DNA from 2 places in the Streptomyces sp. NPDC056600 genome. Region 1 is predicted to be linked to the other one. Evidence: riboswitches for the same ligand, from Rfam matches in the RefSeq annotation. Region 1 holds a riboswitch; the other holds the start of a gene.

Evidence for each region. A riboswitch is a leader RNA that binds a small molecule or an ion and turns the genes downstream of it on or off. The one in region 1 is predicted to bind cobalamin.
Region 2: linked by a shared signal. The riboswitch ahead of ACFRAV_RS08040 (energy-coupling factor ABC transporter permease) and the one ahead of cobN (cobaltochelatase subunit CobN) in region 1 are both predicted to bind cobalamin.

The regions. Positions count from the first base shown of each region.
Region 1 is NZ_JBHTVQ010000034.1:42,776-47,180, reverse strand. Features, by position in the region: partial or broken gene ACFRAV_RS18420 (shikimate kinase) at 1-159, opposite strand, end outside; gene ACFRAV_RS18415 (condensation domain-containing protein) at 543-1,940, shown strand; cobalamin riboswitch at 2,076-2,204, shown strand; gene cobN (cobaltochelatase subunit CobN) at 2,246-4,405, shown strand, end outside.
Region 2 is NZ_JBHTVQ010000010.1:60,292-64,696, reverse strand. Features, by position in the region: gene ACFRAV_RS08055 (energy-coupling factor ABC transporter ATP-binding protein) at 1-417, opposite strand, end outside; gene cbiQ (cobalt ECF transporter T component CbiQ) at 525-1,277, opposite strand; gene ACFRAV_RS08045 (energy-coupling factor ABC transporter substrate-binding protein) at 1,283-1,771, opposite strand; gene ACFRAV_RS08040 (energy-coupling factor ABC transporter permease) at 1,768-2,544, opposite strand; cobalamin riboswitch at 2,574-2,760, opposite strand; gene ACFRAV_RS08035 (GNAT family N-acetyltransferase) at 2,865-3,413, opposite strand; gene ACFRAV_RS08030 (potassium channel family protein) at 3,603-4,310, opposite strand; gene ACFRAV_RS08025 (TrkH family potassium uptake protein) at 4,303-4,405, opposite strand, start outside.

The DNA.
Region 1 (4,405 bases):
CGGTGGGCGGTCGTCGGGCCCCCGAACGGTGACCGATGCGCAGGTCGCCGCAGTGGTCACCGGCGCGCTGGAGTCGGCGCCGAAGAGCTCTGCGCACCAGCCGCACCGGTCGGAGACGTTCGAGCTGTCGACCCGTCCGGGGCTGCGTGGGCATCGCATCGTCTCCGACTGCGCCATGGCCGGGTCGAGGTCGATCACGGTCGCCCCGAACAAGGTGCAGGAAGCGGTCGGAGGAGGTGGACAAGTGGTGACTCCCGGGTCGTCGGTCCGGCGGGAGCCCGCGGCGAACTTCCCACGCCGGACGGGGTTTTGGGGGCGCCGGGAACACACTCGCGACCGCGGGCCGCGGTCGCGTCCGCGGCTCGACCCGTTTCCTCGCTCTCGGCCGCCTCGTTGGGCATGCGTCGAAGAAGCCCGGGCGGACGAGGCTTCGGAGGTGGTCGGCGGGGACGAGGGCTCGTGTTCGCCGTCGGGAGCCGGGCCGGTGAACGGGCCGACGCGAGGTTCCGCCTTCTCCGCCCCCTACGAAGGGAAACGCCCCGGTGCGAGTGACCGACATTCAGCGGTGCGACGTGCGCCCCGGACTGCTCGTCGAGTGGACGCTCAGTCCGGACACCGTCGAGGCGGCCGCCGGCCTGCCGGAGGACTCCCGGCCGCCCGCCTACGTGCAGGAGTCGCACATCAGGACGGCGCGGTCGGTGCGGGAGGACGGCCTGTTCGTGCCGACCTGGGTCGGCGCGGCGTTCGACATCCCCGGCACGGTCGACCTGGAGGCGCTGCAACGGGCCTTGTACGACTGGACGTTGCGGCACGAGACGCTGCGCAGCGGGTTCCGCTGGGACCAGGGCGTGATGCGGCGGTTCACCCTCGGGGCCGGGGCGGTGCGACTGCACCGCGAGGTGGTGGGCGCCTTCGACGACGCGCAGCGGCTCGTCGCCCACCTGCAGGACCGGTTCGACGTCGCCGCGGACGCCCTGGACTGGCCGAACTTCCTCTACGCGGCGGTGGTCCGGGCGGACTGCACCAGTGTGTACATGGCCTTCGACCACAGCAACGTGGACGCCTACTCCCTGCACCGGATCCCGGCCGAGGTCCACGAGTTCTACGCCGCGGCCGTCGAGGGCCGGGCGGTGGCACAGCCTCCGGCGGGCAGCTACGTGGACTTCTGCGAGGCCGAGCGGGCGGACGCGGACCGGGTCGACGACGGTCACGAGATCGTGGCGCGGTGGCGCGAGTTCGTCTCGCGGTGCGACGGGCAGTTGCCCAACTTCCCGGTGGACCTCGGTCTGGACGCCGTGGAGGGCAAGCTCCCGACGCAGAAGCTGCTGCAGGACACGCTGGTGGGGGCGGAGGACGCGGCGGCGTTCGAGGCGTACTGCCGCCCGTTCGGCGGAAGCCTGGTGGGCGTGCTGGCCGCGACGGCGGTGCTGATGCGGGAGATCTCGGGCACGTCGGTGTACCGGACGGTGGTGCCCTTCCACACCCGGGCGCAGTCGCGGTGGCAGGACTCGGTGGGCTGGTACGTGGGCGGGGTGCCCATCGAGGTCGACCTCTCCGACGGGGCGGGGTTCGAGGAGGCGCTGCGGCGGGTGCGGGCCGCGCTGCGGGGGAACCGGAGGCTGGCGCGGATGCCGATCGCCCGGGTGCTGCGGCTGCTGGGCGCGGAGTTCCGGCCGCGTTCCCCCGACCTGTACTCGATCGTGTCGTTCGTCGACGGGCGTGGGGTGCCGGGCTCGGAGAGGTGGGACGAGCTGCACGCGTACGGGCTGCTGCGGGTGTCGTACGGGGACCAGGTGTGCGTGTGGGTGAGCCGCGTGCACGAGGGGCTGCAGTTCGCCGCGCGGTACCCGGACACCGGGCCGGCACTGCGGAGCATGGAGTGGTACCTGGAGGGGCTGCGCGAGACCGTCTCGCGGGTGGCGCGAACGGGCAGCGCGTAGGGGCGCGGCGCGTGGGGCGGGCGAGGGCGTGGGGCGGGCGGCTGGGGCCGCGGGCGCCGAGGCGGAGGGCCCTGACCCGCAGCGGGCAGAGGTCCTGGTGCGCGGCGGGCAGGGGCCCTGGTGCGCGGCGGGCGGTCACCCGGATAGGGTGAGGGCCACTTCCCGTGGTGCAGGAACCCGGTGCGATTCCGGGGCGGTTCCGCCACTGTGACGTTCCCCGTTCGGGGACGCAGCCAGACACTGGCCACGGGTCGTCCGACCGTCGTACGGGGCGAGAACCCCGAGGGAGGATCACGGCCTTGACCGTGCCTGTTGCGCTGCTGTCCACGTCCGACACCGATCTGCTCTCCGCGCGGGCCAGTGGCGCCGCGTACGTGTGGGCCAATCCGTCCCGGGCCTCCGACGAGGAACTCTCCGCCGTGGTCGACGGCGCCGCCCTGGTGGTGGTCCGGCTGCTGGGGTCTGCGCACGACCTCTGGCCGGGACTCGCGGCCGTCCGTGAGCGGGGTACGCCGCTGGTGGTGCTGGGCGGCGAGCTCCAGCCGAGCGCCGAGCTGATGGAGCACTCCACCGTGCCCGTCGGCGTGGCGGCCGACGCCCACCGGTATCTCGCGGAGGGCGGGCCGGCGAACCTGCGGCGGCTGCACGCGTTCCTCTCCGACACCGTGCTGCTCACCGGCGAGGGCTTCGAGCCGCCGGAGGCGGTGCCGCTGTGGGGGTTCGCCGCGCGGGAGGACCGGACCCCGGCGACGGTCGACGGTTCCCTGCCGAAGGTGGGGATCCTGTACTACCGGGCCCACGAGGCCGGCGGCAACGCGGCGTTCGCGCACACCCTGGCCGACGCGGTGGACGCCACCGGTCGTGCCGTGGGCGTGCCGGTGTTCGCCGGCTCGCTGCGGTCGGCGCCGGACGAGCTGTACGCGGCACTGGCCGGTTTCGACGCGCTGGTGGTGACGGTGCTGGCGGCCGGCGGCAGCGTCCCGGCCTCGGCGGGCGCGGGCGGCGACGACGAGGCCTGGGACGTGGAGCGGATGGCCACGCTGGACGTCCCGGTGCTGCAAGGGCTGTGCCTGACGAGTTCCCGTGAGGAGTGGGCGGCGTCGGAGGACGGCGTCACGCCGCTGGACTCTGCGAGCCAGATCGCCATCCCGGAGTTCGACGGGCGGATCATCACGGTGCCGTTCTCCTTCAAGGAGATCGACCGGGACGGCCTGCCGCGCTACGTCGCGGACCCGGAGCGGTGCGCCCGGCTGGCGGGCATCGCGGTCAACCACGCCCGGCTGCGGCACGTGCCGAACGGGGAGAAGCGCATCGCGGTGGTGCTGTCGGCCTACCCGACCAAGCACTCCCGGATCGGCAACGCGGTCGGTCTGGACACCCCCCGCTCCGCGGTGCGGCTGCTGCGGCGGCTGCGCGCGGAGGGCTACGACCTGGGCGCGGAGGGCGACCTGCCGGGTCTCGACCTGCCCGACGACCAGGAGGCGGGGGACGCGCTGATCCACGCGGTGATCGCCGCCGGCGGCCAGGACGAGGAGTGGCTGACCTCCGGTCAGCTCACTGACGCCCATGTGCGGATCACCGCCGAGGAGTACGCGGCGTGGACGGCCGGCGTGCCGTCCGTGCTGCGGGACGCGATGACCGAGGCCTGGGGCCCGGCTCCGGGCCGGCTGTTCGTCAACGAGGCCGGGGAGATCGTGCTGGCCGCGCTGCGGGCGGGCAACGTGGTGGTGCTGGTGCAGCCGCCGCGCGGCTTCGGGGAGAACCCGGTGGCGATCTATCATGACCCGTCGCTGCCGCCGAGTCATCACTACCTGGCGGCGTACCGCTGGCTGGAGAACGGTTTCGGCGCCGACGCCGTCGTCCACCTGGGCAAGCACGGATCGCTGGAGTGGCTGCCGGGCAAGAACGCCGCGCTGTCGGCGGCCTGCGCCACCGACGCCGCGCTGGGCGGGATGCCGCTGGTCTACCCGTTCCTGGTGAACGACCCGGGAGAGGGCGCGCAGGCCAAGCGGCGGGCGCACGCCACCGTCGTGGACCACCTGATCCCGCCGATGGCGCGCGCCGAGTCCTACGGCGACATCGCGCGCCTGGAGCAGCTGCTGGACGAGCACGCGAACATCGCGAGCATGGACCCGGCGAAGCTGCCGGCGGTGCGGGGCGAGATCTGGTCGCTGATGCGCGCGGCGGAGCTGCACCGCGACCTGGGTCTGGAACAGCGCCCGGACGACGAGGAGTTCGACGACTTCCTGCTCCATGTCGACGGCTGGCTCTGCGAGATCAAGGACGCGCAGATCCGCGACGGCCTGCATGTGCTGGGCGAGGCCCCGGCCGGTGGGGCCAGGGTCAACCTGGTGCTGGCGATCCTGCGGGCGGCCCAGGTGTGGGGCGGCGTCGGCGGGGCCGTGCCGGGGCTGCGTGCGGCGCTGGGACTCAAGGCCGACGACGCCTCGGCCGCGGTCGACGGG
Region 2 (4,405 bases), on a different contig from region 1:
GGACAGCAGGTGCGTGGGGCGGTCGCCCAGCCCGGTGATGTCCAGCGCCGCGAGCGCCTCGTCGACCCGCGCCCGGACCTCCGCCTCCGGCAGCCCCAGGTTCAGGGGCCCGAACGAGACGTCCTGCGCGACCGACGCCGCGAACAGCTGGTCGTCCGGGTCCTGCACGACGAGCTGCACGGTGGACCGCAGCCGGGTCAGCCCGGCGCGGTCGTACGACACCGGCCCGCCCTCCAGTTCCACCCGGCCGGAGCGCGGCCGCAGCCCGCCGCTCAGCAGCCGCATCAGCGTCGTCTTCCCGCTGCCGTTGCGCCCGAGGAGGGCCAGGGCGCGGCCCTCGCGGACCTCGAAGCCCAGGCCGTCGAGCACGCGGGGGCCGTCCTCGTACCCGAAGGACACGTCCCGCAGGGCGACCAGTGGCGCGGCCGTGACGTCCGCTCCCGCCGCGACGTCTGCCGGGCCCCCCGCCCCCGCGGCCGCGTCCTCCGTGCTCGCCCCGTCCCCGGGTGTTCCGCTCGTCCCGTTCACGACAGACGTCCTTCCAGCACGGCGTCGAGCACGACGATCACGGTCAGCAGCGCGACACTCGCGCCGACGAAGCCCCCGGAAACCCGGGTGGGCGGGACCAGGACCCGCAGCGTCCCGTCGTACCCCCGTCCGGCGAGGCCGCTCTGCAGCCGGCCCGCCCGGTCGAAGGCCCGCACGAAGGCGGTGGCCCCCAGACCGCCCAGCGAGCGCCAGGCCGCGGCCCTGGTCCGCTGCCCGAGCCGCGCCGCCTGCGCCTGCCGGACCTGTCGCACCGAGTCGAGCAGCAGGAACGCCATCCGGTACGTCACCACCGCCACGTCCACCACCGCCGCCGGCACCCCCGCCCGCACCAGGCGGGGCAAGAGGTCCGACATCGGCGTGGTGAACGCGAACACCAGCACCCCCAGCGAGGCCGCCGAACTCCGCAACAGGAGCTCACCGGCCCGCAGCGCCCCGTCGGGCGCCGGGCCCAGCACCGCGCCGTCCGGCCCGCCGACCCGCACCAGCAGCGTCGCCGCGCCGGTGACGCAGAACCCGAGCGGCGCGCGGTACGCCCGCCACAGCCGCCCGGCCGGCACCCGCGCGGGTCCCAGCAGCACCACCAGGGCGGTGACCAGCACCAGCAGGGCGCCCGGCCACGGCGGCAGCACGACGGCGAGCAGCGTGAGCCCGAACCCGAGCACCGCCTTGTCCACAGGATGACGGCGGCGCCAGCAACTGCCGTGCGCCGCCGCGTCGATCGACAGCACAGGCGTCAAACCCGCCTGGTCGCGGCGTCGTTCCGGCCGTCGTGGGTGACGGCTCCGGCACCGGTGCCGGCGTCCGCGTCCACGGTGCCGGCGTCGACGGGGGCGGCGATGGCGTCCGCGTCCACGGAGGCGGCCGGAGCGGCCACCTCACCGGCGGCAGCCGTGCCCGCCGGGGTACTCGCGGCCGCGGCCGCCCGGGCTTCGCCCTGCCGACGCCCGCGCCACAGGCCCAGGCAGTAGGAGACGACTCCCGCCCCCACCGCCGCCTGCAGCGCGAACAGCCCCGACTCGATCTCGCCGGACGGCGGTTCGTACACCGGCGAGAACCAGGGGCGGTAGTCCGGGTCGATCTCCTGGATCGCCACCTCCGCCTCGGCGTCGGCCCCGGTGAACGGCTCGGGCTTGTGGTCGCCCATGCCGAGGACCACCGGCAACACCGCCATGGCGGCCACGGTCAGCACCAGCAGCAGGTTGATCCGCAGGTTCCGGCTCATCGCGACACCGCCCCGGTGCTCGTGCCCGCGTCGGTGTTCGTGCCCGCGCCGGTGCCCGCGCCGGTGCCCGCGGCGGTGTTCGTGCCAGCCCCGGTCCGGGCCTTGCCGAGCCCGGCGGTCCGCAGGCCCAGCCGGGCCAGCTCACCCGCGCTCGACTGCGCCAGCAGCCGCACCACCAGCACGGTGAGCAGCCCCTCGCTGACCGCCAGCGGGATCTGCGTGATCGCGAAGATGGACCCGAACTTGCCCAGCGCGCCCGCGAATCCGCCCACCGGGTCGGGGAAGGCCAGCGCCAGCTGCACGCTGGTCACGCAGTACGTGCTGAGGTCGGCGACGAACGCCGCGCAGAACACCGCCACCGCGAGCCGCGCCCCGCACCGCAGGGCCAGCCGGTACACGCCGTACCCCGCCCAGGGGCCGACCACGGCCATCGAGAAGACGTTGGCGCCGAGTGTGGTGAGCCCGCCGTGGGCGAGCAACAGCGCCTGGAACAACAACGTGACGGTGCCGAGCACCGCCATCACAGGGGGCCGGAACAGCACCGCCCCCAGCCCGCTCCCCGTGGGGTGCGAGCAACTACCGGTCACCGACGGCAACTTGAGTGCCGACAGGACGAACATGAACGCGCCCGAAGCTCCCAGGAGCAGTGTGCTCTCGGGATGTTCCCTCACCTCACGGGTGAGTTGACGAACTCCGTGGACGACAAACGGCGCAGACGCGGCAACCCAGGCGATCGCGTGCGCCGGAGGAAGAAACCCCTCGGCTATGTGCATGGCTCAGCAGACCCTCTCCAGCACCTCGTGGATGGACGACGCGCCTTGGCCGGTCTCCTGGCTGACGGGTACCACACGCCCGTGCTCCGCCTTCCCGGGTCCGTGAGGACCCAGTGGCTGCCCGCGAGGGCCGGAGCCGGACTTCCCGATCACAGTGGCGAGGGCCGCACCGGCATCACACCGGATTTCCCGTTCACCAAGACCTTGTGACAGTAATCCGGCATCCCGCCCACTGACAAGCGAGCCCGATCCGGCCACCGGCGTCCGCGACCACCCGACGCGCCCCGCACCGCAGGCGCCGCAAGGGCCGAGGGGCGGGTTCAGTCCTTCCCGCGGTCGAGCCCCCAGGTCTGCAGGACGAAGGGCCGTCCCTTCTCCTCACCCTCGATCAGGGGCACGTCCAGCAGGCGGAATCCGGCCCTGGTGGCGACGCCGACGCTCGCCGCGTTCTCCGCCTCCAGCTCGAGGATCACCTGCTCCGCCCCCAGCTCCTCGAAGGCGTACGCCGCCATCACCCGCACCGCCCGGGCCGCCAGCCCCTGCCCGCGGTGCGCCGGTCCCACCGCGTAGCCGATCTCCACGCCCTCCGGAGCCCGGCGCAGCATCACCTCGCCGAGCGGGGCCCCGCCGTCCAGCGTGATGGCGAGCAGGATGGTCGTCCCCTCGGCCCGCAGCTCACGGGTGCGCACCAGCCGTGCGCGCGAGGCCGACTCGTCGAAGGGGGAGACGATGGGCGTCCAGTAGGCGATGTCCGGGTGGTCGAACAACGCCGGCATCGCTGCCAGGTCGTCCTCCGTCCAGTCCCGGAGGACCAGACCCTCCCCGGTCAGTTCCATCCGCTCGGGAAAGGGCGACGCGTGATGACTCATGCGGGGGTGACCTCCTGGCCTGGCCGGAAACACACGGTGGCACCGGCGCCGGGTGCGCGAGTGCCGCGGAGGGTGCGCGGTGCACGGTGCACGTCCTCGTGGTGCATTCCATCCTCCATCCCGACCGGATGTCAGTCCGATTTTCGCCGGGCGACTCTACTGGCGGCGACCCTCATCCCCCGGGGTCTCTCACCGGAGCTCGCTGAAGCGTTCCGTCTCCCGGGTGCCGCCGGCGACGATGATCGTGTCCCCCGGTCCCAGGACCGTCGCCGGCGTCGCGTACGTGAAGGCCTCGCCCGGACGCTTGACGGCGACGACGGTCAGCCCGAAGCGGGAGCGGATGTCGCTCTCGCCCAGGGGGACGCCGACGATCCCGGCCGGCGGATTCGTCTTGACCATGGCGAAGCCCTCCTCCCACTCGATGTAGTCGAGCATGCGGCCGCGGACCAGGTGGGCGACCCGCTGCCCCATGTCGTGCTCGGGCAGGACGACGTGGTGGACGCCGAGCTGGGAGAGGATCCGGCCGTGCTCCTCGCTGGTCGCCTTGGCCCAGACGTGCTTGATGCCGAAGGAGACCAGCAGCGAGGCCGTGAGGATGCTCGCCTCCAGGTTGGAGCCGATGGCGACGACGGCCCGGTCGAAGTCCTGCACGCCCAGTTGCCGCAGCGCGTCCTCCTTGGTGGAGTCCGCCCGCACGGTGTGGGTGAGGACCCCGGACAGCGCCTGCACGACGTCCTGACCGGCGTCGATGCCCAGCACCTCGGTGTCCGCCTCGACCAGCGCCTTCGCGACGGCACGGCCGAACCGGCCGAGGCCGACGACCACCACGGCGTCCCGGTGGCCGGCCCGCTGCCTGCGCTGCCTGCGCTGTCTGCTGGGGATGAACTTCCTAGCCAATGACGGGACGCTCCTCGGGAAGGTCGTACAGGCGGACGCGATGGCGCAGGGCGAGCGCGGACGCGACGGTGATCGGCCCGAGCCGCCCGACGAAC